2 regions of the Corynebacterium poyangense genome follow, and region 2 is predicted to be linked to the other one. Evidence: predicted binding sites of a transcription regulator. Region 2 holds the regulator's gene; the other holds the start of a gene.
What was found. Region 2 encodes LexA, which represses DNA repair genes until DNA is damaged. Its sites were predicted from a motif close to CGAACANNTGTTCG; they were not measured.
Positions count from the first base shown of each region.

Region 1: a site for LexA is predicted at 4,843-4,856, ahead of GP475_RS02830 (error-prone DNA polymerase). Genes of this name have one in related genera too.

Region 1 is NZ_CP046884.1:583,824-598,596, forward strand. It holds gene GP475_RS02805 (Y-family DNA polymerase) at 1-1,158, shown strand, start outside; gene GP475_RS02810 (sucrase ferredoxin) at 1,182-2,090, shown strand; gene GP475_RS02815 (methionine ABC transporter permease) at 2,087-2,764, opposite strand; gene GP475_RS02820 (methionine ABC transporter ATP-binding protein) at 2,761-3,810, opposite strand; gene GP475_RS02825 (MetQ/NlpA family ABC transporter substrate-binding protein) at 3,831-4,700, opposite strand; gene GP475_RS02830 (error-prone DNA polymerase) at 4,869-8,003, shown strand; gene GP475_RS02835 (GntP family permease) at 8,107-9,504, shown strand; gene GP475_RS02840 (metal ABC transporter substrate-binding protein) at 9,650-10,840, shown strand; gene GP475_RS02845 (metal ABC transporter ATP-binding protein) at 10,833-11,558, shown strand; gene GP475_RS02850 (metal ABC transporter permease) at 11,650-12,447, shown strand; gene GP475_RS02855 (metal ABC transporter permease) at 12,463-13,290, shown strand; gene GP475_RS02860 (metal-dependent transcriptional regulator) at 13,307-13,969, shown strand; gene GP475_RS02865 (tRNA (cytidine(34)-2'-O)-methyltransferase) at 13,980-14,456, opposite strand; gene GP475_RS02870 (bifunctional methylenetetrahydrofolate dehydrogenase/methenyltetrahydrofolate cyclohydrolase) at 14,500-14,773, shown strand, end outside.
Region 2 is NZ_CP046884.1:1,442,266-1,457,038, reverse strand. It holds gene GP475_RS06840 (hypothetical protein) at 1-305, shown strand, start outside; gene GP475_RS06835 (uracil-xanthine permease family protein) at 551-1,852, shown strand; gene GP475_RS06830 (HPr family phosphocarrier protein) at 1,945-2,214, opposite strand; gene GP475_RS06825 (PTS fructose transporter subunit IIABC) at 2,358-4,424, opposite strand; gene GP475_RS06820 (1-phosphofructokinase family hexose kinase) at 4,464-5,438, opposite strand; gene ptsP (phosphoenolpyruvate--protein phosphotransferase) at 5,659-7,350, shown strand; gene GP475_RS06810 (DeoR/GlpR family DNA-binding transcription regulator) at 7,426-8,205, opposite strand; gene lexA (transcriptional repressor LexA) at 8,458-9,159, opposite strand; gene GP475_RS06800 (hypothetical protein) at 9,391-9,756, shown strand; gene nrdR (transcriptional regulator NrdR) at 9,798-10,256, shown strand; gene hrpA (ATP-dependent RNA helicase HrpA) at 10,286-14,191, opposite strand; gene GP475_RS06785 (hydrogen peroxide-inducible genes activator) at 14,228-14,773, opposite strand, start outside.

The DNA of each region.
Region 1 (14,773 bases), 860 kb from region 2:
GACTGTTTCCTAGGCGTAGCTGATAGCATCTCTACCGCAGTGCTGGCCGCTCGCTACGGTCAGGTAGTTCCCCAAGGAAAATCCCGCACCTTTTTAGACTCCCTTCCCTTATCCATCTTGGACATAGAACCGGCTCTAGGCTGCGACCATGATGTGCTAGAACGCCTCAAAGACCTTGGTATTCACACCCTTGGGCAGGTAGCGAACCTACCCAAGTCTGCAATGGCGGCTCGTTTTTCTCACGCCGGTGTGCATTGCTGGAACATCGCTCAGGAACAAGCAGACCGCCACCATGGTGTGGTGCCAGCAACTCCTCCCCCGGACTTGAGCGTCTCCTATTTCCCTGAGGAAGCCATCACCAGGATAGATACGGCGGCGTTTTTAGCCCGAAAGCTTGCCCACCAATTACATCAACGCCTGTACCAGGCCGGGGTGATATGTCATCGGCTCCGCATTAAAGCTGAAATCCAACAAGAAGACCTTAGCCGGGTGTGGCGTACTCGTGACCCGTTAACTGAGTCCGCCACAGCAGAACGAGTCCGTTGGCAAGTGGATGCCTGGTTACACTCTGGTGGTCGTGGTGGACTGACCGCACTATCGCTAGAACCGGTAGAAGTCTCCACCCCCGATAGTTCCGATCCATTGTGGGGTGGGCGTTCAGAACGCACACAGGTACAGCGGGTAGCGCAACGGGTACAAACCATGTTGGATTGTCAGGCAGTGGTAGAACCCCATAGCGTTGGAGGGCGTGGGGTGGCGGAGAGAATTAGGATGCGTCCTTTTGGTGAGGAAGATGACATAGAGCAGCCACATAAGGCTCCGTGGGAAGGTGCTATTTTAGGTCCTTTACCAGCTCGTTTGGGCGGTGGTCCGGAGCATCCTGCGCACCGAATTTCTCTAGTTGACGCTCAAGGCCAAGCAGTATTTGTCAATCAGGAAGCGCTGTTGACGAGGGAACCAGTAGCTATGGGATGGGGACAGCAACGTTTTCGAGTCCTAGCGTGGGCGGGGCCTTGGCCAGTTGATGATCTTTTGGCCGGAGGTGGGCGCTGTGCTCGCCTCCAGCTTGTTGCTCAGGCAGAAGGGGAGGAACGTCCGCGTGCTTGGCTTATGGTGTGGCTACAAGGGCAATGGAGAATTGAAGCAAGCTACGTCTAGGGGTGCTTTGTACACTAAGTTTCATGCAATGTGGAGATCAGTGTTCAGTTCGATGCTCCGATCATCAGGTAGAGCCACTACCGGGGACAGGGAAAAAGGAACGATGCGTGGTGGCTATGGAATTTCCTGGTGGGTGGAGTCGCGATGTGCTGGATGGAGATACCTTTGGAGTAGAACTTAGCGCGCTGATCTCTGAGCACGTGACATCCGCTGGGGCTGGCTTGCAGCTGATCCGTAAGCCAGGCCGTAAGGGGCGACGGGTCAAAGAACTTCATGTCTATGTGGTGGACTATCAACGAGCTCAGTGCGTAGGAACCACGATCTCTCATGCCGCTGAGATTCTGGATCTAGATCTTGCCAGCGCCTGGGACTGCACGCAGTTCCATCCCGTGGATCATCCACTTTTCCTGATCTGCACACACGCTAAACGGGATGCGTGTTGCGCTATTAAAGGTCGCCCGATTGCACAAGCCTTAGAAGATTCATTCGGCGGAGACATTGTCTGGGAAACCTCTCATATGAAAGGGCACCGCTTTGCCGCGACCGCTCTACTATGGCCGTGGGGTTATAGCTTTGGCCGATTATCCATTGCTGATGCTGCACGCATCACCGAGCGCGCCCACCATGGTCTTTTCTCGCTTTTCGCTAACCGGGGGCGGGGGATATATAGCCCGACGGGTCAAGTTGCGGAGTTGGCGGTAGTGGAGGTTTTACTCCAGGCCGGAGAAGAAGTACATTATGGGGATTTAACTCTCATAACCCCGGCGGATACAGCTGCTGGAATAGAGCAAGTAACACACCGGGATGGCCGAGTGTGGCGGGTTTCTTTAGCCTCCCGCCACGTTGATGGAGTGGTAGCTTCGTGCGGCACCTTGCCCAAACAGGGGACTGTGTGGGAAGCAGTTGAGGTAGCTATGGTGAAAAAGAGCTAGCGTCGCATGATTTTCTTAGATAGCCAGTTACCAAAAAGCTGTGCTATCTGGACAATGGCGATGATAGTAAGAGTTGCTACGTAAGTGACTTCCCAATCAAAAGCCCGATAACCATAGGTGATGGCGAAGTCACCGAGACCTCCACCGCCGACGTAGCCGGCCATGGCGGACATATCGACTACAGCGATAAAGATGAAAGTGTAGCCCAGTACCAGTGGCCCTAGTGCCTCCGGAATGATCACTGTGGTGATGATTTTCCAAGGCCCAGCCCCCATGGCTCGCGCTGCCTCAATGACACCGGGATCAATAGACACCAAGTTTTGTTCCACAATTCGCGCTACCCCAAAGGTCGCTGCAATAGACATGATGAAGGTGGCGGCTTCTCGCCCAATCGTGGTTCCCACCACCATGAGGGTCAACGGTCCAAAAGCGGCAATCATAATGATGAAGGGGATGGGGCGAACAAAATTCACCAGCACGTTAAGGACGGTGTACACCACGCTATTGCGCAAAATTCCTTGAGAACGAGTGGTGTAGAGCAACACACCTAAGGCGAGGCCTAAGAGGCCGCCAACAATCATGGCTAAGGACACCATGATGAGAGTGTCCACGATGGCATTGGCGAATGTTCCACCTAGCCGGTTCCAATCAGCGGCGAGGGTAGTGATGGTCATCGTGCGATCTCCTGAATATCAGTACTGCGCTCTAAGCTGCGGTAGAACTCCTCCACTGCTGTTTCTGGCCCATGAAGCCGGACAGTCATCTTTCCGAAGCTTCGTTGCTGTAGGGTAGTGACCCCACCATGCACAATCGAAAGCTCGACGCCTGCTTCACGGGCGCGGGCAGCAGCGGCAAAAAATCCGGAGTTTTCGGTGAGGTTGATGGTAAATAACCGGCCGTCGTGAGCTAGCAGATCCTCGGTTTCTACGTGGTCTGGGGTATTGCGCAACGAAGTGGCGACGAAGCGAGCAGCCACATCGGTTTTGGGGTTAGAAAAGACCTCGTAGACGCTGCCATGCTCAATGACTTTGCCATTTTCCATGACGGCTACGGAATCCGCGATAGAACGAACCACTTCCATTTCATGGGTGATAACGACGATGGTGATGCCTAGCTCCCGGTTGACTTCTCGGAGAAGTTTCAACACATCCTGAGTGGTTTCCGGGTCAAGAGCAGAGGTGGCTTCATCCGCTAAGAGCAATTTTGGTTTCGTAGCTAAGGCGCGGGCGATGCCTACCCGTTGTTTTTGTCCACCGGATAATTGCTCAGGATAGTGGTCATGACGGTCAGCAAGTCCCACGAATTCCAATAGCTCTGTGACCCGTTGTTTTCGCTCAGCACTTTTCATTCCGGCGAGTTTTAATGGGTATTCAATGTTTCCTGCAGTGGTGCGGGATTGAAATAAGTTGAACTGTTGGAAAATCATTCCAATGTTGGAGCGGATCGCGCGTAGCTGCCGTTCCGACAGTCCCACAATATTGGTTCCATCGAGCAACAGCTCTCCGGACGTCGGGGTATCTAGCCCATTAATTAACCGAACAAGGGTAGATTTACCAGCCCCGGAGTAACCAATGACGCCCAGAATCTCACCGGGTTGCACGTTGAGCGTGACATCATCAACGGCGGTGGTTTTTTCTTTTCCGGAGGTCGTGAAAACTTTGGAGACATGGCGGAACTCAATAGCAGTTCCCTGTCGTGATTGTGAAGTGGAAAGAGTCACAGTTCCGTTCTGCTTACTTACTAGTTCTTATGAGAACGCTCATCGTCTTCCAGCCGCTTTAAGATGGCTTGGAGGTCACTGGCGTCTCGGTCAACAGCCACATTGGTCCCGCGAGAATCCTGGCTATTAGCTTCCAGCACCTCGGGATCATGGAAAATCTTTACCAGCTTGGTGAGCTGTGGATTATCGGCGTTATCTGGGCGAGTTACAAAAACATTGATGTAGGGTTCCGCTTCGGTGGAATTCGGATCATCCTTGAACACCGCTGCTTTGGCGTCGATCCCAGCTCGATCTAGGAAGTTGTTGTTGATAATAGCTGGGCGGCCTTCCCCATAGGCGGTGGTGGTTTGAGCCGCGTCAACCGGAATAACGGATACCTTGGAGGCCTTGCTATCAATATCGGCTGGAGTCGGGGTAATGATGTTCGAATCTTTGAGGGTGATCAATTTGGCCTGGACCAGCACATTGATGGCTCGTCCCTGGTTTGAGGAGTCACTAGGGATAGCAACTTCTTGGCCTTCGATACCGTCAAGGTTGTCATGGCCTTTCCAATAAAGCCCGAGCGGGACGATCTCAGACGCCCCAATAGGAACCAAGTTGGCATTGGAACCAACATTGTAGGTGGCGAGGAATTTAAGGTGCTGGAAAAGGTTGACATCTAATTGACCCTGAGCCAGCGCATCATTGGGGGTGTTGTAATCATTAAATGGCACCATCTCAATATTGATGCCTTGCTCCTCAGCTTTGTCTTCTAAGACTTTCCACACTTGCTTTTCGGAGTCGGTGGTCCCGATTTTAATTTCGGAGCCATCACTGTGAGAAGAGCAAGCGCTTAAACCTCCTAAGGTGAGCGCAGCAGCTAAACCGACCGCCATGGCGCGTTTGAACATGGGGGATTCACCTCTATTTTTCTTTCTGAGCACTCTCATAAGAGATGCCCTCTCGCTGAATTTGCTAACGAGCCGAACATTATCACTATCGGACAACTTAGTCTATTTGATTCCCATTAATAGTAGACCAAGCTGTAAATATCGAACATGTGTACTAGAATAATCGCTATGCATTTTCACGGTGGGGAAGCACTAAGTTGGTCTCGGCTAGAACGGATTTTATCGGGCCAGCCAGGGCCAGAACCAGTCCCTGCCATCACAGAAGATGATGGTTTTTCTCCTCAGTCATTAGAGTTGGCAAAGCCGGGTGGTTTTGCAGAGCTTCACGCCTACAGCAGCTTCAATTTTAAGGACGGAGCATCTCATCCTGAAACGATGGTTCTGCGTGCCGCAGAATTAGGTCTAGAAGCATTAGCTCTGCTTGACAGGGATGGATTCTATGGTTCTGTCCGTTTTGCAGAAGCTGCCAAAGCGCTAAAATTACCGACGGTTTTTGGGGCAGAGCTCAGTCTTCAGGAAGGAATTTTACCCATTTTGTGTCGCAGCCCTGAAGGGTATAGGCGTCTATCTCGGCTCATTAGCGAAGCTCGCATGAAAGCAAGGAATAAAGATGCAGTGTGCTATCCAGAGCTAGGAGAAATTTTAGAAAGAGGGGCCGACACCTGGGTCTTTTTGGCAGATCATCACTGGGCGCACCATATAGAACTGATGATCGATATAGTGGGGAATAATTCTGTAGTTCGGGAATATGAAGTCACCATGCTTCCAGACAATGCAGATCATCATTGCGTGGTAGATCAGTTTCCAACACGCCACGGTATCTTGACAGCTCGCCCAGCAGTAGCGACTGTTCACGATAAAGACCTAGCCCGAGCTAAACGTTCTTTGGCTCATCACCAATCAGTAGGGGCAGCGCGAGGGCGGATTCACCCTATGGGTGCTCCGTGGTTACGTTCCGCCGAGCAGATGCGTCGAATGTTCCCCGGACGTCCTGATCTACTGTCATATACTGTTGAGCTCGCGCAGGAGTGCGCCTTTGACCTGGACTTATTAGCTCCAAATTTACCCAATTGGGACGTTCCTCCAGGGCATACCGAGATGACCTGGTTAAGAGAACTCGTAGCCCAAGGGTGGGAGCAGCGCTACGGAAAATTTTCTGACGCCTTAGCACACAAAGCGAAACACCAAATTGATTATGAATTGGCCTTAATCGAACAACTGAATTTCCCCGGTTACTTCCTTATCATTCATGGCATCGTGCAGTTTTGTCGACATTCCGGGATCTTATGCCAGGGAAGAGGATCGGCTGCAAATTCGGCGGTGTGTTTTGCCTTAGGCATAACGAACGTAGAACCCATGGTCGCAGAATTACTTTTTGAAAGATTTTTATCCCCCGAGCGCGATGGTCCACCAGACATTGATCTTGATATTGAATCCGGCAGAAGAGAAGAAGTAATTCAGTATGTTTATCACCGATACGGTAGAGAAAACGCAGCTCAGGTAGCGAATGTGATAAGTTATCGCCGTAAAGGGGCGCGACGGGATGCGGGGCGAGCGCTGGGCTATCCTCAAGGAACTATTGATTCTTGGTCACGCCGTAGCGATAAAGCGCCGGAGCAGGTGGAAAAACTCGCGGAGAAATTCCTTGGCCATCCTCGACACCTGGGAATACATTCCGGAGGGATGGTTATTTGTGACCGCCCCATTGCCGATGTGGTGCCCATCGAGTGGGCTCGAATGGCGAACCGTTCCGTGGTGCAATGGGATAAAGAGGATTGCGCTGTTGCCGGGTTAGTGAAATTTGATCTTCTGGGCTTAGGGATGCTTAGCGCTCTTCATGCCATGATCGACTTAGTTGCTCGCCATCGTGGCCAGAAAATTAATCTTTGGGAAATAGATCTCACCGAAGAACCCGTATATGAGATGTTGTGCCGCGCTGATGCCATCGGCGTTTTCCAAGTGGAATCTCGCGCTCAATTAGCTACCTTGCCGCGACTCCAACCGCGTACCTTTTTTGATCTAGTTGTGGAGGTTGCGCTTATTCGCCCCGGCCCTATTCAAGGAGGTTCGGTGCATCCCTATCTTCGGAGACGTCGAGGGGAAGAAGAAATCACGTATGACCACCCGGTTTTAGAAAAATCTCTGAGAAAGACTTTGGGGGTGCCGCTGTTCCAAGAACAACTTATGCATATTGCGGTAGATGCAGCGGGGTTTAGCGCAGCAGAGGCCGATGCTTTACGACGCGCTATGGGGTCGCAGCGTTCTACTGCGCGGATGGCGGTGCTGAGGGAAAAATTTTTCCAGGGGCTAGCCGCTACAAGTGGAATCGTCGGCGACACCGCCGAAGCCTTATGGCACAAAATCTTGGCTTTCGCCGCCTATGGTTTCCCCGAATCCCACGCCCAGTCTTTCGCCTCATTGGTGTATTTTTCAGCGTGGTTTAAGTACCACTATCCGGCCGAGTTTTGCGTGGGATTATTGCGATCACAACCAATGGGTTTTTATTCCCCGCAGTCATTAGTTGCCGATGCTCGACGCCATGGAGTCCCCATCTTGCCGGTCTGTGTCCATCATTCTGGAGTAGCGGCAGATAGCCCCGAGGGGGCCATCCGGTTAGGGTTATCATCACTCAAAGGTCTGCCAGACTCCGTTGCCCAGCGCATAGTAGCTGCCCGAAACGATGGACTATTTCGCTCTATTGCTGATTTAGCTCGACGAGCTGATCTCACGGTGCAGCATACCGAGATCTTGGCCCGAGGTGGGGCCTTAGAATGCTTGGTCCCGGATAGACGTCGTGCTCTGTGGGAAGCAGGGGTGGCCGCTACCGAGCATGACGGAATGTTCCCCGGGCTTAGTGATGTCCCTGCTCCAGCACTACCGGGGATGAGTACTTTTGAACTTTTCGCCGCAGATATTGCCGCAACTGGTATCACCCCAGCAGAACAACCCATGTTTTTACTTAGGAAAACCCTAGCTGAACAGGGAGTTTTATGTACCGCGGCGCTTAGCCAGGTCCCAGACGGTTCAAGCGTGGAAGTAGCTGGAATTATTACCCATCGGCAACGCCCCAGAACAGCTTCTGGAGTGATTTTTCTAGGGATGGAAGATGAAACCGGGCTGGCTAATATCGTGGTGTCGCCGGGACTGTGGCGCCGATATGAAAAAGTCGCTCGAACCTCTCGGGGGCTAGTGGTGAGAGGGAAGGTTCAAAACCGCACGGGAGCGGTATTGGTGGTGGCAGATAAGTTGAGTGATCTTCAGTTTGCAGCAGCCTTGAGCAGGGGATCACGGGATTTTCGATGACTAGATCACACTCAATAGGGGGCAGGGAGAACAGCCACATCAACTGAGCGCAATGAGCTATGTGACAATCTAAGAAGCGACTAAGAAGAAAGGAAGTGACTGCGTGGATACTTCATGGGAACCTACCCTAGGGGCTGGGCCGCTTTTGGCAATAGCGGCTGGTTCGGTAGCCCTCATTTTGCTGCTCATCATTGTTTTTAAACTGCACGCCTTCCTCACCCTCATAGTGGTGTCGGCAGCAACTGCCCTGGCAACCGGAATACCGGTTGCGAAAATTGTGCCAACAATGACGGAAGGCTTCGGCAGCACCCTAGCTAATGTGGCGCTCCTGGTCGGCCTGGGGGCAATGCTGGGAAGGCTGGTGGAAACCTCCGGTGGGGCAAAATCACTCGCCGAGAAAATGATCGATATTTTTGGTGAAAATCGGGCTCCCTTTGCCTTAGGGCTTGCCTCTCTCATTGTGGGATTCCCCATTTTCTTTGACGCGGGTCTGGTAGTAATGCTGCCAGTGATTTTCGCAGTGGCCCGACGCATGAAAGGCTCAGTGCTGGCCTACGGGATCCCAGCCGCAGGCGCATTCTCCGTGATGCATGTGTTTGTTCCACCTCATCCAGGCCCCATTGCAGCCAGCGAATACTACCACGCCAATGTGGGAATGGTCCTGCTCGTCGGCCTCATTATTGCGCTGCCGACCTGGTACCTCACCGGCTACCTATTGGGTCTATTTCTGGGAAGAAAATTTCACCTTCCAGTACCAGATATTCTCTCCGGGGGGCCAGAAAACACCGAGGACATAAAAAATCCAGCCGGCGCGGGTGCGGTAATCTTCGTCATTCTTATTCCGATGCTGCTGATTTTTGGCAACACGGGAATGAACATGGCTGCCAGCGCGGGATTTGTAAACTCTGATTCTCTTCTTCCTCGTGTCTTAACTTTCCTTGGCTCGACGTCAATAGCTCTCCTCATTACCACGCTTGTGGCGCTATGGTTACTCGGCACTCGGCGAGGAGAAAAACGCAGCGCTGTGGAGCGCACCGTTGAAGGGGCGCTGGGTCCAATTTGCTCGGTGGTGTTGATTACGGGAGCCGGCGGAATGTTTGGCGGTGTGCTGAGAACTTCAGGTATCGGAGATGCTTTGTCGGATTCCATGTCCTCACTGCATCTGCCGGTCATTGTGGGATGTTTCATCGTAGCTGCGGTACTTAGGGTTGCTCAGGGGTCTGCCACCGTTGCTCTGACGACTGCTGCTGCATTAATGGCTCCAGCCGTGATTAACAGTGGGTTTAATGACCTTCAAATTGCCGTGATTGTGGTGGCTACTGCCGCTGGGTCGGTTATTGCTAGCCATGTCAATGACTCGGGATTCTGGCTGGTTGGTCGCCTCATGGGGATGGATACTGCCACCACTTTAAAAACCTGGACCGTCAACCAAACGCTGATCGCTGTGGTGGGATTCATTTTCTCAGTTCTCATCTTTGCTCTCGCTGGGGTGGTTGCCTAGCAGTTCAACACTGGTTTCATCCTTTGATCTCATAATTTCGGGTACTTGAAGAATAATTGTTCATCTAACCGAATTTCATGTTATTATTGCACCTGTTTTTCAATTCAATCTCTTGTAACACGGTGGAATATCAAAGGAGAAATCAGTGCTAAAAAAGAAAACTCTGGCCTTAGCTGGAGTCGCTTTGTGTGGGGTCAGTGCCCTCGGCGCATGTGCCACGGAAGGGGTAGATCAGGGGGATTCAAAGAACCTGAACATCGTGGCAAGCACAACCCAGATCTGTGACTACATAACGCAAATTCTGGGATCAGAACAAAGCGAAATACAGCTTCATCGAACGGATTCGCAGGGCACGTCCGTCGACCTTGGCGCTAGTGACGCCAACGGCGCGCATCCGGCAGAAGTAGATCTGACCTGTCTGCTTGCTCCCAATGCCACAGCTCACGAGCATGAGATGACGCCTCAGCAGATGAACGCTTTGTCTCGGGCGGACCTTTTCTTTATCAACGGGGTAGATCTGGAACACTTCCTTGATTCCGCGGTAGAATCCTCCGGATTCACCGGAAAAATGGTGGCTACCTCTGGGTTGCGGACGTCAGAGGAAAAGACAGATCCTCACGGTGCGCAGAATAAGAGCGCCGAGTTTCCTTTTATTGTTGAGGACGGGGCAGAAAAAGTTGCTCTAGAAAAGTGGCCCTTCCCGCCAGAAGGCGACGAAAAAGACGGATCGGCTTTCGTCTTTGACCCTCATGTGTGGACTTCGCCGCGTAACGCCATGATTCAGGTCCGCAACATCGGTGCAGCAATGACAGCTGCCGCCCCGGACTCGGCAGACACTATCCGCAACCAGGTAGATCAGTATCTCAGGAGACTTCAGGCCTTAGACAGCTGGGCTCGAGAGTCTCTTAACAGCGTTCCAGAGAAAAACCGCACCCTTTTCACCTCGCATGATGCCTTCGGATACTTCTCTCGAGAATATGGCATCAATTTCATCGGTGCTGCTCTTTCTGATTTTTCTGGCCAGCAAGATGCCACCGCTGAGCACATTGCCCAGGCTGCTCAGAGCGTTAAAGATTCCGGAGCCAAAACCCTGTTCGCGGAAAACTCTAATAATTCGAAGTCGGTGGAATCTGTAGCCAGAGCTGCCGGGGTTCGAGCCATCATCGGCGAGGACGCACTTTATGGGGACTCGCTCGGCCCAGCAGACTCCGACGGTCGCACCTATATTGGCTCCCAGCTCCACAATGTTGTTAACTTAGTAACCGCGTGGGGTGGTAAACCTGCGGACATTCCCGCACAACTTCGCGACGACTCCCCGGAGCACGTCCTTGTCTAGCCCTGCACTGCTTTTTGATGACGTGGACCTAAGCTACGGACGCTCCCCGGTGCTGACCGGAATCACCTTGAGCGTGGACCCCGGTCAGGCACTGGCGTTGATAGGGCCTAATGGTGCTGGAAAAACAACTCTTCTGCGGAGCATTTTAGGAACCGTGCGTTGTACCCACGGCCACATCCGAGTGCTGGGCAAGCCGGTTAACAAGGTGCCAGCGGGAAGAATCGGATCCGTACCGCAAAGCGCTGACCTTGACTTATCCTTCCCCGTGCGGGTGCACCAGGTTGTTGAGATGGGGCTCTATGCGGAACTCGGATGGCTAGGGCGGTTGAGGAAGGGTCACCGTCAGCGAGTCACTGAGGCATTGTCCAGGGTAGATCTTGCAGATCGAGCAACTCATCGTTTTGGGCACCTCTCCGGTGGGCAAAGACAGCGGGCGCTGTTGGCTCGATCTATCGTTGCCCACGCTGACTTGATTTTGTTAGATGAACCCTTCAATGGGCTCGACGGCCCCAATAGAAGAGCCCTAGTAGATACACTTCGCTCCCTGAAACAGGAGGGGGTTGCTGTCGTCGTTTCTACCCATGACATGGTGTTGGCAGAGGAAGTATGCGAATCCACGGTTTTACTTGCCGGACGCCAACTTGCTTGGGGCCCCACCAAAGCCGTCCTGGCTGATGAAGTGTTTCGACAGGCCTACGGGAGGACATATGTGGGATGAAATGGTCCGAGTCTTCGGCCAAAGCCTCGAACAGCTTCGCCACAGTCTCCACTTCTTTCCCGGCACAGCAGTGTTAAGCGGCGCTCCCTATATGTTTCGCGCAGCAACAATGCTGGCAGTCTTAGGCGTAGTCGGTGGGATAGTTGGGGTACTTGTCAATCTTCGATCAGCGGAATTTCACGCAGAAGCCACAGTTCACGGCATATTCCCCGGAATTGTAGTGGGTTCGCTCTGGGGTGGGGTTGATGCCATTATCCCCGGTGCAGCAATAGCAGCTATCGCGGTTGTGGTGGCTCTCAGCATAATCAGCCGACACCACAATACGGAGTCTGGAACAGCCATCATACTCACCTCCTTTTACGCCCTTGGCATGGTGATTTCTCTACGACATAAAGACATGTCCGGGCAATTGGAAGCCCTGATGTTTGGTCGCCTTCTTGACATCAATGATGAGCGTCTTTTCCAAGCCGTCCTGGTTTGTCTCCTGGCCGTGGTTATTGTTGTGGTGTCGTGGAGACAACAAATATTCTTTGCTTTTGATCGATGGGGAGCTCAATCAGCTGGCCTTCATGCAGCCGTTATTGACAGCCTGAGGAATACCGCTATCGCAGCGGTGGTGGTGGCAGCGTCCTCAGCTATCGGTGTGCTCTTAGTGATTGGCTATATCATTATCCCAGGGGCAGCAGCGAGGTTGATGTGTTCCACGGTAGCGACCATGGTCCTAGGATCCGTCACCCTGGGGGTTCTCGGGGGCTGGCTGGGCTTAGGCCTCATGTCCCTTCATCTTTCCCACCCCATCTCGCCGCAGGCTTCGGTGGCACTGTCCCTCTGTCTTCTCTACGCCGTGGTGTATTTCTTCCACCGGCTAAAGCAGGAGGTGATCACTTAACTGATGGAACCTCTCATGGTGAACATTCTTGTTCTTCCCGTCTTGGAAATTACTGTGGTGGGTGTGCTCTCTGGCCTCGTCGGGGTTTTCGCTGTGCTGAATAGACGAGTCTTTTTTAGTGAATCCATTACACACGGCACATTTCCCGGCGCAGTTCTCGGCGTCGTTGTGGGTAATACTTTCTTTGAGCTAGGGCACCACGGGCTGTCTCTGACCTTGATGATCGGGGCCTTAGCAATGTGTGTTCCCTTGAGCTGGTTAATGCACCGGCTCGCTATAGTTCCAGGGATATCTGCACAATCAGCAGCTGGGACCGTTTTGACCTTGGGATTTGCCTTAGGCTATTTCCTTAGCACCTGGTTTAAGCCCTTACCTTTAAAAATTGAGAACTTCTTAGCTGGATCACTGCTCAACGCCAATCTTATGGACCTTGGCGTAGCAAGTGCCGTGCTTAGTGGGGCGGTGCTCGTGGTGGCTGTGCACGGGAAATTCCTGATTTTCCATTGTTTTGATCCAGGTGGTTTCCGTGCGGCAGGGCACCGTTCGGCGCGCGCAGAAAGCATGATTTTATCTCTGATATGTTTGACCTCGGTTGCCGTCATCCCTGCGGTGGGAACTATTCTGTCCATCGCTTTATTAGTGGCTCCCGCTGCCGGTTTGCTTCCCTTGTGTGCATCTGCTCGTATGTTGTTGATCACCGCTCCATTGGCGGGGGCGGGAATTGGGGTCAGCGGTTTAGCTCTTGCAGTTGTTATGGATTTGTCCGCCGGCGGCACCATCGCCGTCATAGCTGGGATTTTCTATCTCTTTTGTCTCCTCCTCGCGAAGAGACAGAGAAACTAAGGCTATGCTAGCAACTATGCACGTTACCGACCTTCCGGATAAAACACAGGACTATCTCAAAACTATTTGGAGTATGTGTGAGGAAACTGGAAAGCCGGCTACGTTGGGCGCGGTAGCAAGCCGTTTAGAGCAAAAGAATTCCACGGCTTCTGAAGCGATTAAACGCCTATCAGAAAGTGGGATGGTCAACCATGAACGGTACGCGGGGATCACCTTAACGGAACGCGGCCAAGAACTTGCCCTCGCCATGGTTCGTCGGCATCGTCTTTTGGAGACATTCCTGGTCACTGTGTTGGGTTACACCTGGGATGAAGTGCATGACGAAGCCGATATTTTGGAGCATGGGATTACTGATCGACTGCTATCCCGGATTGATAGTTACTTGGGACACCCCACAAAAGACCCTCACGGGGATCCCATCCCGCAGGAAGATGGCAGTTTAGGGGAGATAGTGACGGAAAACCTCAACACGGTGGCAGCGGGGGAGACAGTGACTGTGGAGCGTATTGCCGATCATGATCCTGAACTTCTTCGTTATCTCGCAGACCACGCCATTGTTCCCGGCGCCGAGATTCAGGTGGTATCTGGCCCGACGGCAGGTTTGATGATGCTTCAGGTTGGCGCAGAGACTGTGCCGGTAGCCGAATCTGGCTTGAACGATATTTTTATCAGCCGCTGATTCTAGGGACTTACTGGCCGCCGCTAAACCCTAGTTGACGCCACGCCTCATACGTCGCTACTGCTGCTGAGTTGGAGAGGTTCATGGAGCGTCGTCCAGGCAGCATAGGGATTCTGAGCTCTTGAGTAATTCTGGGGTGTGCTAGATGTGAGGCTGGTAGGCCGGTGGGCTCAGTACCAAAAAGTAACGCATCTCCAGGTTGGTAGCTAATGGTGGTGTGCCAAGTAGGAGCTTGGGTGGTGAAGGCAAATACGCGGGAGTGGGGGATCGCGGAAAAGCACGTGTCTAAGTCTGGGTGGACAGTGACATGGGCTAGGTCGTGATAATCAAGCCCGGCGCGGCGAAGGTGCTTGTCACTAAGCACAAACCCCAAGGGTTCTACTAGGTGCAGGTGTGCTCCGGTCCCCGCGCACATCCTAATGGCATTGCCGGTGTTCGGCGGGATGACTGGGTTATCGAAAATTACGTGAAGAATCTCAGCAGTCACGGTCTTAGTCTAGGCGTTGGGAGCGTCGTGGAATAATAGCAGCATGACTGCGATCAAGCTCGACGGAAAACTCTATCGCCAAGAAATCTTCGAGGATTTACGTCAACGGGTAGCTGCCTTAAAAGAACAAGGCGTGACCCCTGGGCTAGCTACCGTCTTGGTAGGTGATGATCCAGGAAGCCACTCCTATGTGAAAATGAAGCACCGGGACTGCGAGGAAATCGGGATCACCTCTATTCGACGGGATTTACCAGGCAATATCAGCCAAGAAGAACTTCATCAAGTTATTGATGAATTAAATGAGGATCCTGCGTGTA
Region 2 (14,773 bases):
CAAATCGTTTTCTAGATCATCCAGAGTATTGGGTTTTCTTTTGGAAGGAAACCTCTCCGGATCCCATCGAGGGTAAAACGTTTCTGCGTTCCTCGTATAGAATTCTGCATGCTTCATCCGTGCAAGAGGTAATCACGTGGTCAAATGATGTTGCTGAGGGTAGAGATTACGCAGTAATGCTGGCCTGTTTGCAAAAAGATGGCTACTGGGATTTACATGTACTACACGGTGAATATATAGACTTCTATGAAGTTAATGACGAACCTGACTTTGGATGGTCACTTTATGAAAGTCCCCAGGATTAGCAGGTAAACCTCTTTTGTAGCCGGGATGGTGTTGAGTGCAGCCCCCTTACTAAAAACTGGAATCCTGAAACTAGAAACTAGTGAATCATAGTTCCTTTGCTGTTGCCCTCCCATTGAGTACAGCTGTCACCTTCTCTACAACCGCGGTATCGGCGAGGAATCTCGCTACGAGATAAATAGCCGCCTCATCCTTCTGATTGCCCCACAAAGCACCACGTCATTTTTCCTCCTATAATCAGGTCGTGATTAAGCAACCTGAATCTCCGGGTCGACTATTTGGCTGGTCGCTTCACGGCGACGGACAACATATTGAACCAGGTGGGGTCGTAGCCCCAGAGGAACGATTGAACTGGTCCCGCACTATTGGCATTGGTATGCAACATGTCATTGCCATGTTTGGGGCAACTCTCCTGGTGCCTACCCTCACTGGATTCCCCGTCAATACCACCTTGCTGTTTTCCGGCCTGGGGACGCTCATTTTTCTTCTCCTCACCCGGAATCGACTTCCCTCATATTTGGGATCATCGTTTGCGTTCATAGCTCCGCTTACAGCTAGCCAGGCAGAAGGTCCTAGCGCTCAGACTGGAGCGGTGCTTTTTGTCGGTCTCGTGTTAATGGGCGTCGGTATTCTGGTGAAAATCGCAGGCCGACGAGTTATCGACGCGGTCATGCCGCCAGCGGTCACAGGTGCCATCGTGGCACTCATCGGGCTGAATCTAGCGCCAGCAGCAACCGGAAATTTTCAGGCTCAACCACTGGTAGCCACGGTAACAATGGTGGTGATCATTGTGGCGACTGTTGCTGGCCGCGGCATGATTTCACGCCTAGGAATTCTTATTGGCGTCGTGGTGGGTTGGATTTTCGCCGCCGTCACTGGCAATCTTGCTGAGGGCTCGCGCCAAGCTATTGCACATGCTCCATGGATCGGGTTTCCTACGTTCCACGCTCCGCAATTCTCCGCGTCTGCCATCTTAGTGGCGTTACCTGTGGTCATTGTCTTAATTGCAGAAAATGTCGGCCACGTAAAAGCCGTTAGTGAAATGACTCGCCGCGATCTCGATGACCTCGCTGGCACGGCGCTTTTTGGTGATGGTTTAGCCACAACCTTAGCCGGTGGATTCGGTGGTTCCGGAACTACCACCTATGCCGAAAATATTGGTGTTATGGCAGCCACCCGGGTGTATTCAACGGCGGCTTATTGGGTGGCCGGTTTCACCGCCATAGCTTTGGCTTTTATTCCTAAATTCGGGGCGCTTATTTTTACCATCCCCACCGGGGTTTTAGGCGGTGCCACTATTGTTCTCTACGGTTTAATCGGAATGCTCGGTATCCGAATTTGGCAGGACAATAAGGTCAATTTCAATAATCCAGTTAATTTAACCACCGCAGCTATAGCGTTAATCGCAGGTATCGGCAACCTCACCTTGGCCGTCGGACCTCTTAACTTAGAAGGCATTGCCTGGGGATCAGGTGGAATTATTGTGGCCTACCCGGTCCTTAAATGGCTCTATAGTCACGTGGGAGAAGGACAATCCGCGCGCTATTAACACTTCCTCAATAATTCCTCCAGCCGAAGATACACCAGAACCGGGGTTGGTCGTTGTAAACTAACCCCGGTTCTGGTGTGGTCTCAAGCCTCTTAAGCGTTATCGAGATCCTTTTCAATGAGCGCGGCAATCTTTTCCACTGCCTCTTCATTATCTGAGGTGACAGTAACTTGATCCCCTTGTTCCGCGCCAAGAGCCATGATCATCAAAGAGGAGGCGGCGTCGGTTTCTTCATCATCTTCTGACCCCACTAGGGTGAGGAAGATATCGTCATCGTACTCTCCAGCGGCATCAGCGATGATGGATGCTGGACGGGCATGGAGCCCAACGGAAGATCCGACAGTAACGGTCTTGGAGGCCATGGGTTTTCCTTTCCTCTTGAGTGTGAACTTGGCTGGTATGGTCACCCTTCGTACCAAGTTCGGTTCTTTATATATTTTAGGTGTTATTTCCTCAACCTGCCAGGAAGTACAGCATTTTTATATCTGCAATGGGATAGAAAATCTCATGCAGTTTCATGGTTGCTGGCTCCAAGGCGGTTAGCCTTGCTAGGCCAGAATTGCTTGAGTGCTATGACCGTGAGCGTGGATACTAGAATTCCGGCAGCTAAGGCCACTAAAAATGCCCATTGTGGTTGAATCACTAGAATGACGAAGATTCCGCCGTGGGGAGATTGAGTTCCTACCCCAAGCATCATGCTGAGGGCGCCGGTGACAGCTCCGCCCGTCATCATGGCGGGTATGACCCGGAGGGGGTCCGCGGCTGCAAAAGGAATGGCGCCTTCAGAGACAAAGCTCAGTCCTAGCAGCCATGCAGATTTACCGTTTTCTTGTTCGGCTGGAGTAAAGAGAGATTTCCGCACGAAGGTGGCAATGCTCAGGGCGATGGGCGGAACCATACCCGCGGTCATGACCGCTGCCATAATTTTGAGACTTGCTTCATCGCCGGTAGATAGTCCCGCGGTAGCAAAGAGGTAAGCGGCTTTGTTGACGGGCCCACCGAGGTCAAAGCACATCATCATGCCAAGGATAATTCCCAAGATGGCTGCTGAAGATCCAGACATACTGGTGAGCCAATTTTGCATTCCGTCCATGGCCATACTGAGTGGTCGGCCTAGGAGCAAGAACATTAGCAGCCCTACTGATAGAGAAGACAGAAGGGGGATGATGACAACTGGCATGAGGGAGCTAATCACCCGAGGTACTTTCCATGACCCGATCCACATGGCTATTAAGCCGGCGATTATTCCGGTGACGAGGCCACCAATAAAACCGGCACCAAGGAGAACGGAAAGAGCTCCGCCGACAAAACCAGGCGCAATTCCAGGACGGCCAGCTAAGGCGTAGGCGATATATCCAGAGAGAGCTGGAACGATGAATTGCATAGCCATTTGGCCGCTGGCAAAAAGCAAAGCACCGAGGTAAAGCAACCAACCGGAGCGCTCAAAGGTGAAGGTTTCTCCGTCGGAAACTATGGTGTGACTGGGTAAATTGGTGGGGGAGAAGCCGGTGGCGAGCGCTTTCCAAGCATTGGCCATATCTGATCCGCCGACGAGGAACCCCAGTGCTAGAAGTAGACCGCCAGCAGCTACGAAAGGAATCATGTAGCTCACGCCGGTCATGACAGCTTGCTGTATGCGTCGACCCCAACTTTGTTTTTCCGCCACTGCGGATTCGGTGTCGCTAGTTTCGCTTTGGTGTCCGTCTCCTTGTGCTTGCACTATAGGTGCACCAGGAGTACGAGCTGCGTGAATCGCTTCGTCGATCATCCGGTCTGGCTCGTTAATAGCTCGTTTCACCCCCGAGCTAATCACGGGTTTTCCGGCAAAGCGTGCTCGGTCTTTCACCCCCACGTCGGTGGCAAAAATAACGGCGTCTGCGGCGCTGATTACTGCTGGCTCAAGGGGGGTGACGGCAGAAGAACCCTGAGTTTCTACGTGGAGTTCTACGTCGTTTCGGCCTTGGGCGGTTTGGGTTAATGAATCCGCCGCCATATAGGTGTGCGCAATTCCGGTGGGGCAGGCGGTAACTGCCACAATTCGGGTAATGGCTTCATTCTTGGTGTTTAGCTCCGACGCCTGCGCGCTGCTTGCTTTCGTAGCGTCGGCAGTTTTCTTGGGGCGGTTCAGCACCTCCTTTATTGACTGCACAAACTCTTCAGAGGTCGGGGCTTGGTTGAGAGTAGCGAGGAAATCTTTTCGCACGAGGGCTCGGGCTAGGGAGGAAAGAATACGTAAGTGGTCTTTTCCCGCTCCTTCCGGTGCAGCGATAAGAAAAACTAGGTTTGCTGGTCCGTCCGGCCCTGAAAAATCAACTTTGTGGGAGAGTCGGGCGCACGCTAGTGTCGCTTGGGTTACTGCACGAGATCGACAGTGGGGGATGGCCACACCGCCGGGGACTCCGGTGGGTGATTTGTTTTCCCGTGCTTGAGCGTCTTGGGCTAACTGTTCGGTGCTGGTGCTGCGGCCAGCTCGGGTCACTAGAGCGGCTAAGGCGGTGATGACATCGGCGGGGGTATCTCCCAGTGATTGATCCAGAACCACCAGCTCCGGGGTGATGAGGTCGGCATTCATTGGATGCAACTTCCTTGAGTTGATAGGGATATGGGGAATTTAGGGATGAGTTTTCAAGTGGGTTAGTTGAACAGCCTCTGGGTGAATCAGCTCAGGACTAGGAATAGTGGTTCCTGGTAAGGCTGTAGCTGCGGATCCATAGGCCACCGCATTCTTTAGACATTGTGGATAATCAGCTCCACGGCTACGGGACAAAACGTATCCGGCTAGGGAACAATCCCCAGCCCCGACAGTGGATACCACAGTGATGGGGGGTGGAGAAGCATGCCAGGCACCGTCCTGGGTGACCAGCACGGCTCCGGATGCACCTAAGGTTACGAGGATTTCCGGGATGCCGCGTTGTTGTAGTTCTTGAGCGGCAGCAAGAATTCCTGAAAATTCTCGACGTGCAGCCGCTTCTTCAAAGGATTCCCCGTGATTTCCACTGAGCTGAGCAAGTTCGAGGCCATTGGGTTTAATGAGGTCCGGACAAGCGTCGCTAAGATTCTGTCCCAACGCCACCATCGCAGCATCTGATGTGTCAACAGCTATCTTCAAGTCTGGTTGCTGACTTCTCAGTTTCCTGATCACGTGGGAATATAGGTCTTCGGGGCAGCCGGGAGGTAAAGATCCAGCAAGAATTATCCACTGCGCCTGTTGTGCTTCAGCGAGGGTTAATTCAACCAATCCATCGATTTCTTCCGGCGTCAATCTAGGGCCAGGACCGTTAAGTTTAGTTGTCTTACCATCAGGTTCAGTTACCGTGGTGTTTGTTCGAATTGCTTCGTTAATAGGGAAAGAGCGATAAGGGATCTGGGTTTCTTTGAGTAGGGAGATAAATAAATCATCTATGCTGCTGGGGAAGATAGCTAACGTCTGAGATTGGGCACGATGGATGGCATTTGAGACGTTGATGCCTTTCCCTCCAGCAACCCGAGTCGCTGAGTCAAGGCGATGGACGCTGCCTCGTTCCAGCGGTTCGGCGAGAGCGAGGGTAGCATCGATGCTCGGATTAAGCGTCAGGGTAACAATCACAGCACTTACCTTTTGGGATGTGAACAATTCGTGGTTCCGTATAGCACACAACACTTCCGGAACCAGATGAGGTCTTGGACACGTTCATTTTTGTTTGTGTGTATTGTATGTCCGAATGTGTCCGAAAGTCAAGGCTTTGCTTTTTGAGTCTTTGCGGTATTCCTGAATTTATGGTGTGCTTGTAATTAAGAATGATCCCCTTATGTAGATAGGTGGCGTTATGTCTGCGTCCTCTCCTTCTGTGCCTGTTTCCGGCACGGGTGTAGTTCCTGGAATCGCTTATGCTCCGGTGGTATGGATTAGACCACGACCTGAGCTTCCTAAAGGGGGTGAGGCAGTCCCTGAAGAACATCGTGAGGCTGAATATGAAAGGTTTCAATCAGCCGCTGAGACTGTAGCTCAGCGGCTAGAAAACCGTTCAGAACAAGCTGAAGGTCCTGCTGCTGAAGTTCTTAAGGCAACAGCCGGGATGGTTCGGGACCGGGGCTGGCAAAAGGCAGTGCGGAAGAATGTCCGGGGTGGGCATTCGGCGGAATATTCCGTGGTGACGGCGACGGATAAGTTCGTCAACATGTTTGAGGCTGCCGGTGGGGTAATGGCAGAGCGGACGATGGACCTCAAGGATATTCGCGACCGGGTCGTTGCTGAGTTACGCGGCGAACCAGAACCTGGCTTGCCGCAGGTTTCCAAGGAAGCGGTGCTGTTCGCTGATGATCTTTCTCCAGCAGATACTGCGGCCCTTGATACAACCCATATCATCGGGTTAGTCACCGAGCTTGGCGGGCCGACCAGCCACACGGCCATTATTGCTCGTCAGCTTAATCTGCCGTGTATCGTGGCGGCGGGCGTCGCGCTGCGTAATATTTCGGCCGGTGAAGTGGTATTGGTCGATGGGGCGCTGGGTACAGTCACTGTTGATGCCGACCCTGAAGAAGCCCGGCAGATGGTTGCCGAGTCACGAAGCCGCGCTGAAGCTATCGCCCGCTGGGTGGGGCCAGCTACAACTCGCGATGGGCACAGAGTCCAGTTACTTGCCAACGTTCAGGATGGCAACGCGGCGCGAATTGCCGCGAGTTCCCAGGCTGAAGGAATTGGCCTGTTCCGTACCGAATTGTGCTTCCTAAACGCGACGGAAGAGCCAAGCGTCGAAGAACAAGCGGAGGTATATTCAAAGGTTTTAGCTGCTTATCCTGAATCGAAGGTGGTAGTGCGATCCTTGGACGCAGGGTCTGACAAGCCGATTGCCTACGCAAATATGTCAGAAGAGGAGAATCCCGCTCTTGGGGTACGAGGATTGCGTATTGCTCGAGATAACGAAGCCTTGTTGACCAGGCAGCTCGACGCTATTGCCTTGGCTTCTCAGAAGCTTGGGCGCGGGGAACAAGCCCCTACCTGGGTGATGGCTCCAATGTTGGCTACCGCTAGGGAAGCAAAATGGTTTGCTGGGCTGTGCCAGGAGCGCGGTTTGACCGCCGGCGCCATGATTGAAGTGCCAGCCGCGGCACTTATGGCCGATAAGATCATGCCCTATCTGGACTTTGTTTCCATCGGGACGAATGATCTCACCCAATACACCATGGCCGCCGACCGTATGTCTCCCCAGCTGGCTTATTTGACGGATCCTTGGCAGCCTGCGGTTCTTCGACTCATTAAACATACCTGTTTAGAAGGCAAACGCACCGGCACCCCAGTAGGGGTGTGTGGTGAGGCAGCAGCTGATCCACTTTTGGCTTGTGTTCTTACTGGTTTGGGAGTGGATTCCTTATCTGCCGCCTCAACTGCTGTTGCTGGTGTCGGTGCTCAGTTAGCTGAAGTCGATCTTGAAACCTGCCAAAAAGCTGCGGAAGCTGCGCTTGATTCTTCTGGCGCTCAAGAGGCTCGCGAAGCCGTTCGTGCTATTTTGCTGGGATAACCTGGCATCTGCTTAAACCTAAGGCCTAGGCTCGCAGAGAAGCCTAGGCCTTAAGTGTTCAATGACGGGGTATGGTCACTCTGCTAACACGACTTCGATATCTCGCTCTCGTAGAGCTCGAACAAAGGTGTCTGCGGCTCCGGTGTCAGTAATGACGACATCTATGTCATCAATACCAGCGAAACTCACCAAATAATCATTCCCCATCTTTGTGGAATCACATAGCACTACAACTTTGTGCGCATTTGTGACCATGGCAGATTTGATGGCAGCTTCTTGAGAGTCCGCTGTTGATAGTCCATGATCAATAGTCAAAGCATTGGTGCCAATAAACGCTACATCAGCCCTCATGAGAGCTAGGGTTCGCAAAGCTGTATCACCGATGACTGCTTGAGTGATAGCCCGTACGCTGCCACCGAGGAGTTGGACTTCACTCATCCCTTTATTAGCCAAGTCAAGAGCAGTCGCTAAAGAGTTGGTGACGATTGACCAGTCGCGGGCATGTGGTTGTTCGGCAATGAGATTAGCCAAAGCCGTGACCGTGGTTCCGGCATCCAGGAACATTCCGCCATGAGGTTCAGGTAAATACTTCAGTGCTGCTCGAGCTATTGCTGATTTAGCCGTGGGTGCAGAACGAAATCGAGTGTCAAGGCTAAGCTCAGTGGTTTGGAAATTCTGACTAGCAACCGCACCGCCGTGGACTCGATGAACAATCCCTTCTCGGTCAAGAACAGCGAGGTCTCGTCGGATGGTTTCAGCGGTCACGTCAAAGCGACCTGCTAGTTCTGTGACGTTGACTCTTCCCTCCACTGCGGTCAGCGAGGCAATTTGTCTCCGTCTTTCCTCTGCGTACATCATCATCCTTAAACTTTGTGCCCCCATTGTGAGCGAAAATGGGCATTCACGTTTCTATGTTCCCACTATTTATGTTGTTATGCGTGGGATCGGGCATAAGAGATGCCCGACTATACCCAAAGTACTGCGGATAATCGGGCACAATCTGGCGATAACCTGGTCTTATAGTGTGCGTGTTGAGGTCGGATGAGAGAAGAAATATGTCAGAGAGCTAACCAAAAATGGGGGTGAGGGCAGGTGGTGGAAACAGAATTAGAGTTTTCTGAGTATGCTGACTACTTTCCCCATGATGATGGCGTCGTTGGCTTTTATGGGATCAAAACTTTCGTTGTGGGGAAGTAACCACACTCCTGAGCGATCGCGGTGGAATTCTTTGACTGTTGCTTCTCCATCGATCATGGCGGCGACGAATTCACCGACTTCTGCAACTGGTTGTGAACGAACAACTACCCAATCCCCGTCAAGAATGCCGGCGTCTTTCATGGAAAGCCCGACGACTTTGAGCATGAATAATTCACCATCTCCAACAATTTCTTCGGGAAGTGGGAAGTAGTCGGCAATATTTTCCTCAGCGAGGATAGGGGCTCCCGCTGCAATCTCCCCCACGATAGGAATGTAGCTAGGAGGGGTGCGTTCAGCGTCGATGTCGGGTTCAGGTTGTTTCGCACGCTGCTGTGGGGAGGTGTACTGATCCGGCAGTCGAAGATTCACGGTTCGCGGTTTATTTGGATCCCGCCGTAGATACCCTTTTTCTTCCAGAACCTTGAGCTGATAGGCGACGGATGAGGTTGACTGTAAACCAGTAGCGTCACCAATTTCTCTAATGCTCGGGGGGTATCCGCGAAGCACGACGGCGTCATTAATAACTTGCAAGATCCGCCGTTGACGCTCAGATAAATCTGACTGATCTAACTTCTTATTAACTGAGGTCCGAACCCCCTTTTTCCGCGGCATATACTTCCCCTTCTTCATCAATCTTCGATGCGGTACTTCACTTCACTGTACCTTACTTTAGCTCATCTTGGTACAGCTGTTCGACTAAAACACCGACAACTCTGGACAAATGTTCGAATTATTGCTATAAATCGAACATAGAAGCGAAGAAGAGAACGGGATGGTCCATTGGAAGGTCTAGTATCTCTAGCGCAGAACGTTCAATGACATTGAAATGAAAGGTATTCGGAAATGACTATTGCTCAGAAACCATGCATTTTAGGGCGCAATTTTCACGCTTCTCGGCCCTCTTTTAAAGGCCAGGTCTGGGATCCTCCTACTATGTCCAAGGATTCGGAGCATGGAGATAATGTGCGAACACTATCAGTGATGAATCGAACATATAAACGTGATTATGGCATTGCGGGAACGCAGGGGAATTCAGGAAACGGGAGTCGAAATTACCAGGTTCGACGCACCAACGTACTGAATTTTATTCTCGGAGGTGTGTTCGGATTGAGCCTCCTGGGAGGTTTTCTTTTTTTGGATAGTGTCGATGACCTCCACAGTAATTCTTATGGGACCCAGGCGGTTTCTCATGTACCAGCAGATCACTAGGATATACAGCTGAGAATTCTTCCTAGTGCGAGGTTGGCTTCATGCTCTGTCCTTTTTGTCAGACTCCTCATTCGAGAGTGATCGACTCACGGGTCATCGACGCGGGTATGACGATTAGGCGGCGACGAGAGTGCAGTAGTTGCGGTGGGAGATTTACCACTGTGGAAAAGGCGGTGCTTCTCGTTGTCAAAAGAAACGGTATTACTGAGCCTTTTAGTCGCGACAAACTGATCATTGGTGTACGTCGGGCGTGTCAAGGCCGGGATGTTTCCGACGATGCTTTGAAACTACTTGCTCAGGAAGTAGAGGAAGCTGTTCGGAAAAAGGGTAGTTCGCAGGTGGCGGCCAATGACATTGGTCTTGCAATTTTGGAACCTTTACGCCGGTTGGATGAGGTAGCCTACCTGCGTTTTGCTTCGGTATATAAGTCTTTCGATTCAGCAGAAGACTTTGAGAGCGAGATCAGGTTAATGCGTCGGAAATTTCGGCACGAAGAGTAGCTATTCGTGGTCAAGTGCTCCTAGCGAAACTAGCGCAGCTTATCTACTGCTTTTTGAATACGCCGCATAGAAACGGACTGAGCTGTCCCTAGACGTTGAGCGAAGAGACTAACGCGGAACTCCTCGATGAGCCACTGAATATCGCGAACAGCTGTGGACTGAGCTCTGTTCGGTGGAAGTTTCGTGAGCTTCTTCGCTAAATACTCTTGTGCTTCTTCCACTTGGTCCTGACGATCAGCGTCTCGATCCGGATCGCGGCTCATTTCCTCTAAACGAATTTCAATGGCTTGGAGATAACGTGGCAAGTGTTGAAGGCGGGAAATCCCATATTTCGTGAGTGCATTCTGAGGCAACATGAAGTCAAGCTGACTCTGCATATCCACGATTGCCTCGCCAGTCCAGGTGGCTAATTCGGCTTGAATTTTCTCAAATTTCACCAGCGCGGGGGCCAAGGCCACCACACTTTTCCTGACCCGACCTGGTACTTCATCTTTCACCTTCCCCAACAATATGGTGAATTCATCGGGGTCACGCACTGGGCCACCGTTTGCTATCAGAGCATCCCTGGTCGCCGCTATCCGAGCATCGTTGATAAGACCATCCGCGCCACCGTGAGGATAGCGATCAATAGCTACTTTTTGTTGCAAGGGAAGCCCTTTGATCATTGGTGCCACCCCAACAGTGATTTCCCGTAACAGGAGGGTGAGAATGCTGGTCATCATCGCCGTATCTGCTGCGGCCTGGGTAGGGAGAACCTTCATAGATAATCCTTGAGCGCTGACTACTAACGCGGGATATGCCTCAACGTTTTGTCCGTCCACTGTCGTCATGATGCTGCGAGGGATTGTCCCTAGCGTATCTTGATTCCAGGTTTTAACGACCGTGCTTTCCACATTGCGACTCACGCGACTAACTGATGACCTAATTTGCTGGCTTCGGCGCTTGACTAGGGCAGCTAAATCTTTATCCGCATCGACTATTTTTTGATGACGGTCAATAGCCGCATAGGACATCTTTAAATGCGGAGAGACTTTGCCAAGCTGAAAATCTTCCGCCGTGATACGTTGCCCCCCTAGATCACTGAGAATCTCAGCTAACTGAGCAGTCAGGGATGAGGCGTAGGGGCGTAGTCGTTGAAGAGCTTTCTCAGCATACTCAGGTGCCGGAACTATATTCCGCCTTAAAGTCTTCGGCAGGCTTCTAATCAGTTCGGTTAGCAATTCATAGCGCAACCCAGGAACCAACCAGTCAAATTCCGTGGCATCAATTGAAGCCAACATGGGCAGGGGAACATGCAAAGTAACCCCATCTTGAGGATGGCCGGGCTCAAAGCGATAAGACAAGTCAAATTGATGTTGAGAATGAGTCCACGAATTTGGGAAATCCACCTCGGTTGCTGCTTCGGCTTCTTCACTCAACAGAGCCTTTTTATCGAAATCTAAGAGGTGAGGGTGTTGTTGTTGATTCTTCTTCCACCAAGAGTCAAAAGACTTGCCGTGGGTTACGTACTCCGGCAGACGAGCATCATAAAACTGGAATAGTGCCTCATCATCGGCGACAATCCCACGGCGCCGTAGCCTATCTTCGACGTCTCCGGCTTCATCCAATGCAGCGAGATTCCGATGAAAGAACTCATGATGGGTGTTCCATTCCCCATCGACTAGTGCGTGGCGAATAAACATATCGCGGGCGGCACGTGGATCTATTCGGTGATAGGGAACAAGCCGGTCATCGACGACCGGGACACCAAAAAGAGTAGAGCGTTGATGTACCTGCGCAGCAACCTTCTTCGCAGACCACACAGGCTCGGAATAGTGATGCTTAAGCAAATGCGGCGCTAGATTCTCAGCCCATTCCGGCTTGATCTCAGCCACTTCACGAGCCCATAACCGAGATGTTTCGACGAGCTCCGCCGCCATAACAAAATGTGGCGGCTTTTTGGAAAGCGCCGATCCAGGGAAAATACGGAAACGGGTATTACGCGCACCCTGGAAATCAGGAGTGGAGGAATCCTTGACTCCGATATGAGATAGCAAACCCGATAGGAGGGATCGGTGAATTGCTTCAGGGTCACGTTGTTCGGCTCGGAATTCTGGCTCCGTCCAGCCCAAATCTTTTGTGACATCATGAAGCTGGGAAACTAAATCTCGCCATTCTCTGATTCGGAGATAATGGAGATATTCAGCTTTCATCCTTTTACGGAATTGGTTTCCTGATAGCTCTTTGCGCTGTTCATCAATATAATCCCATAAATTTAAAATCCCCAGGAAGTCACTTTTCTTATTTCTAAAGCGCGCATGTTTTTGGGCTGCTTGGGTCTGAAATTCTAAGGGACGTTCACGGACATCTTGTACCGTCATAGCCGCCACAACCACTATGGTGTCTCTGAGACAACCCAGTCGATCAGCCTCGATAAGCATCCTAGCCATCCGCGGATCAACCGGAATTTGCGCCAAGGTTTTTCCAACTTTCGTCAACACAGGTTCATGATGTTTTTCTTTGCCCTCTAAAGCCCCTAATTCATGAAGAAGTGCTATACCGTCTCGAATGGCTTTTGTATCTGGAGCTTGAACAAAGGGGAATTGGCTAATGTCTCCCAGATGTAAATGAGCCATATGCAAAATGACACTTGCCAGATTTGTTCTCAAAATCTCCGGATCGGTAAATTCCGGCCGAGCCAGAAAATCTTGCTCAGAATAAAGACGAATGGCAATACCTTCAGCAACTCGTCCGCACCGGCCAGCACGCTGATTGGCGCTAGCCTGAGAGATTTCCTCGATGGGTAGTCGTTGAACCTTAGTGCGAGAGGAATAACGTGAAATTCGAGCGGTTCCGGTATCTACCACATAGCGAATTCCGGGTACGGTGAGTGACGTTTCCGCGATATTGGTGGCCAAGACAATGCGTCGGCCCGAGTGAGGAGCAAAGACTCTGTGCTGTTCCTGGTTAGATAAGCGGCCGAAGAGGGGAGTGACGTCAACTCCTTTCCAGCGACGTCCCTCAATGGCTTCTAAAGCATCGCGGATATCTCTTTCTCCAGGGAAAAAGCATAAAATATCCCCGGGCCCTTCAGCCATGAGTTCTTCGCAGGCGGAGATTACACCATCTAGCGGATCAATATCGATAAGTTTTTTGCCCTTTTCTTGGGTTAAGGGTCGATACCGTATCTCGACTGGGTACGTTCGGCCAGTAACTTCAATAATGGGAGCTGGGGTGCCATCGGGCTGGGAAAAATGCTGGGCAAAACTCTCTGGGTCAATAGTAGCTGAGGTGATGATTACCTTGAGATCCGGTCTTTTCGGCAGCAGCTGTTTCAGATAACCCAGGAGGAAGTCAATATTTAAGCTGCGTTCGTGGGCTTCGTCGATGATGATGGTGTCATAGGCGTTAAAGAAGCGATCTCGCTGCATTTCTGCCAGCAAGATTCCATCTGTCATCAGCTTGATGCTGGTGTCTGGTGAAACGTGATCATCAAAGCGGATGGCGTAGCCCACTGTCGAGCCAATTGGTTGAGACAGTTCTTCGGCAATTCTTTCAGCAACACTGCGAGCGGCTAAGCGGCGAGGTTGAGTGTGACCGATCAGCCCCCGGCGCCCCCGGCCTATGTCGAGACAAATTTTGGGGATCTGTGTAGTTTTACCCGAACCTGTCTCGCCGGCAATAATAACGACCTGATTTTCTTCAATTGCCTTTGCGATGTCAGATCTGCGCGCACTCACCGGCAGTTGTTCCGGGAAAGACAACTCAGGGATTACGTCGAGACGACGTTGAAGGCGGTGTTCAGCGGCAGAAATATCTCGTGCGATAGCGTTGAGAGCGGAGCTGGAGCGGGCCTTTTTTAATCTCCGACGGAAGCGACGTTCCTCGATGAGGGAAACGTGGGGGAGTCGAGAAAAAAGATCAGCGCGGGTGGGGGAAGAGGCAGAGTGAGACATACTGAAGCTAGATTCTAGCTCTGTATCGGAGGAAACTCAGAGGAGCGCGCGACTTTGGCGAGCAACGGAATTAAAGGCTCGGGTGATCATCGCTCCGAAAGCCATAAATTCTTCTTCACGGGCACTGGAATGGCGATAGACCAGACCCACCCGGCGTCGGGCGGTGACATTGTCGTCGAACGTAGCCGTAGCTAAACCGGGGCGTTGGCATTCTGCTGCAACCGCGGATACGGGGACCAAGGTGCTACCCATGTGGCCAACAACAAGCTGCATGACGGTGGTCAAGCTAGACGCACGGGTAATAGCGTGGGCGGCATCTGAAGGCTTGATATTTGCCTGACGACACAGTTCAACAATTTGGTCATGGAGGCAATGCCCGTCATCTAATAACAGTAAGTCCAGATCTTCTAAACATTCCAGATCAAGGTCATGGCGACCGGCTAAGTTATGGCCTTCGGGCACCACAACAACGAAGTCTTCATAATAGAGCGGAATCTCACGCATCCCCGGTAATTCTGAAGGTACTGCCATAAGAGCCATATCAATTTGCCCGTCCCGGAGCATATTTTCCAGGTGGCGGGT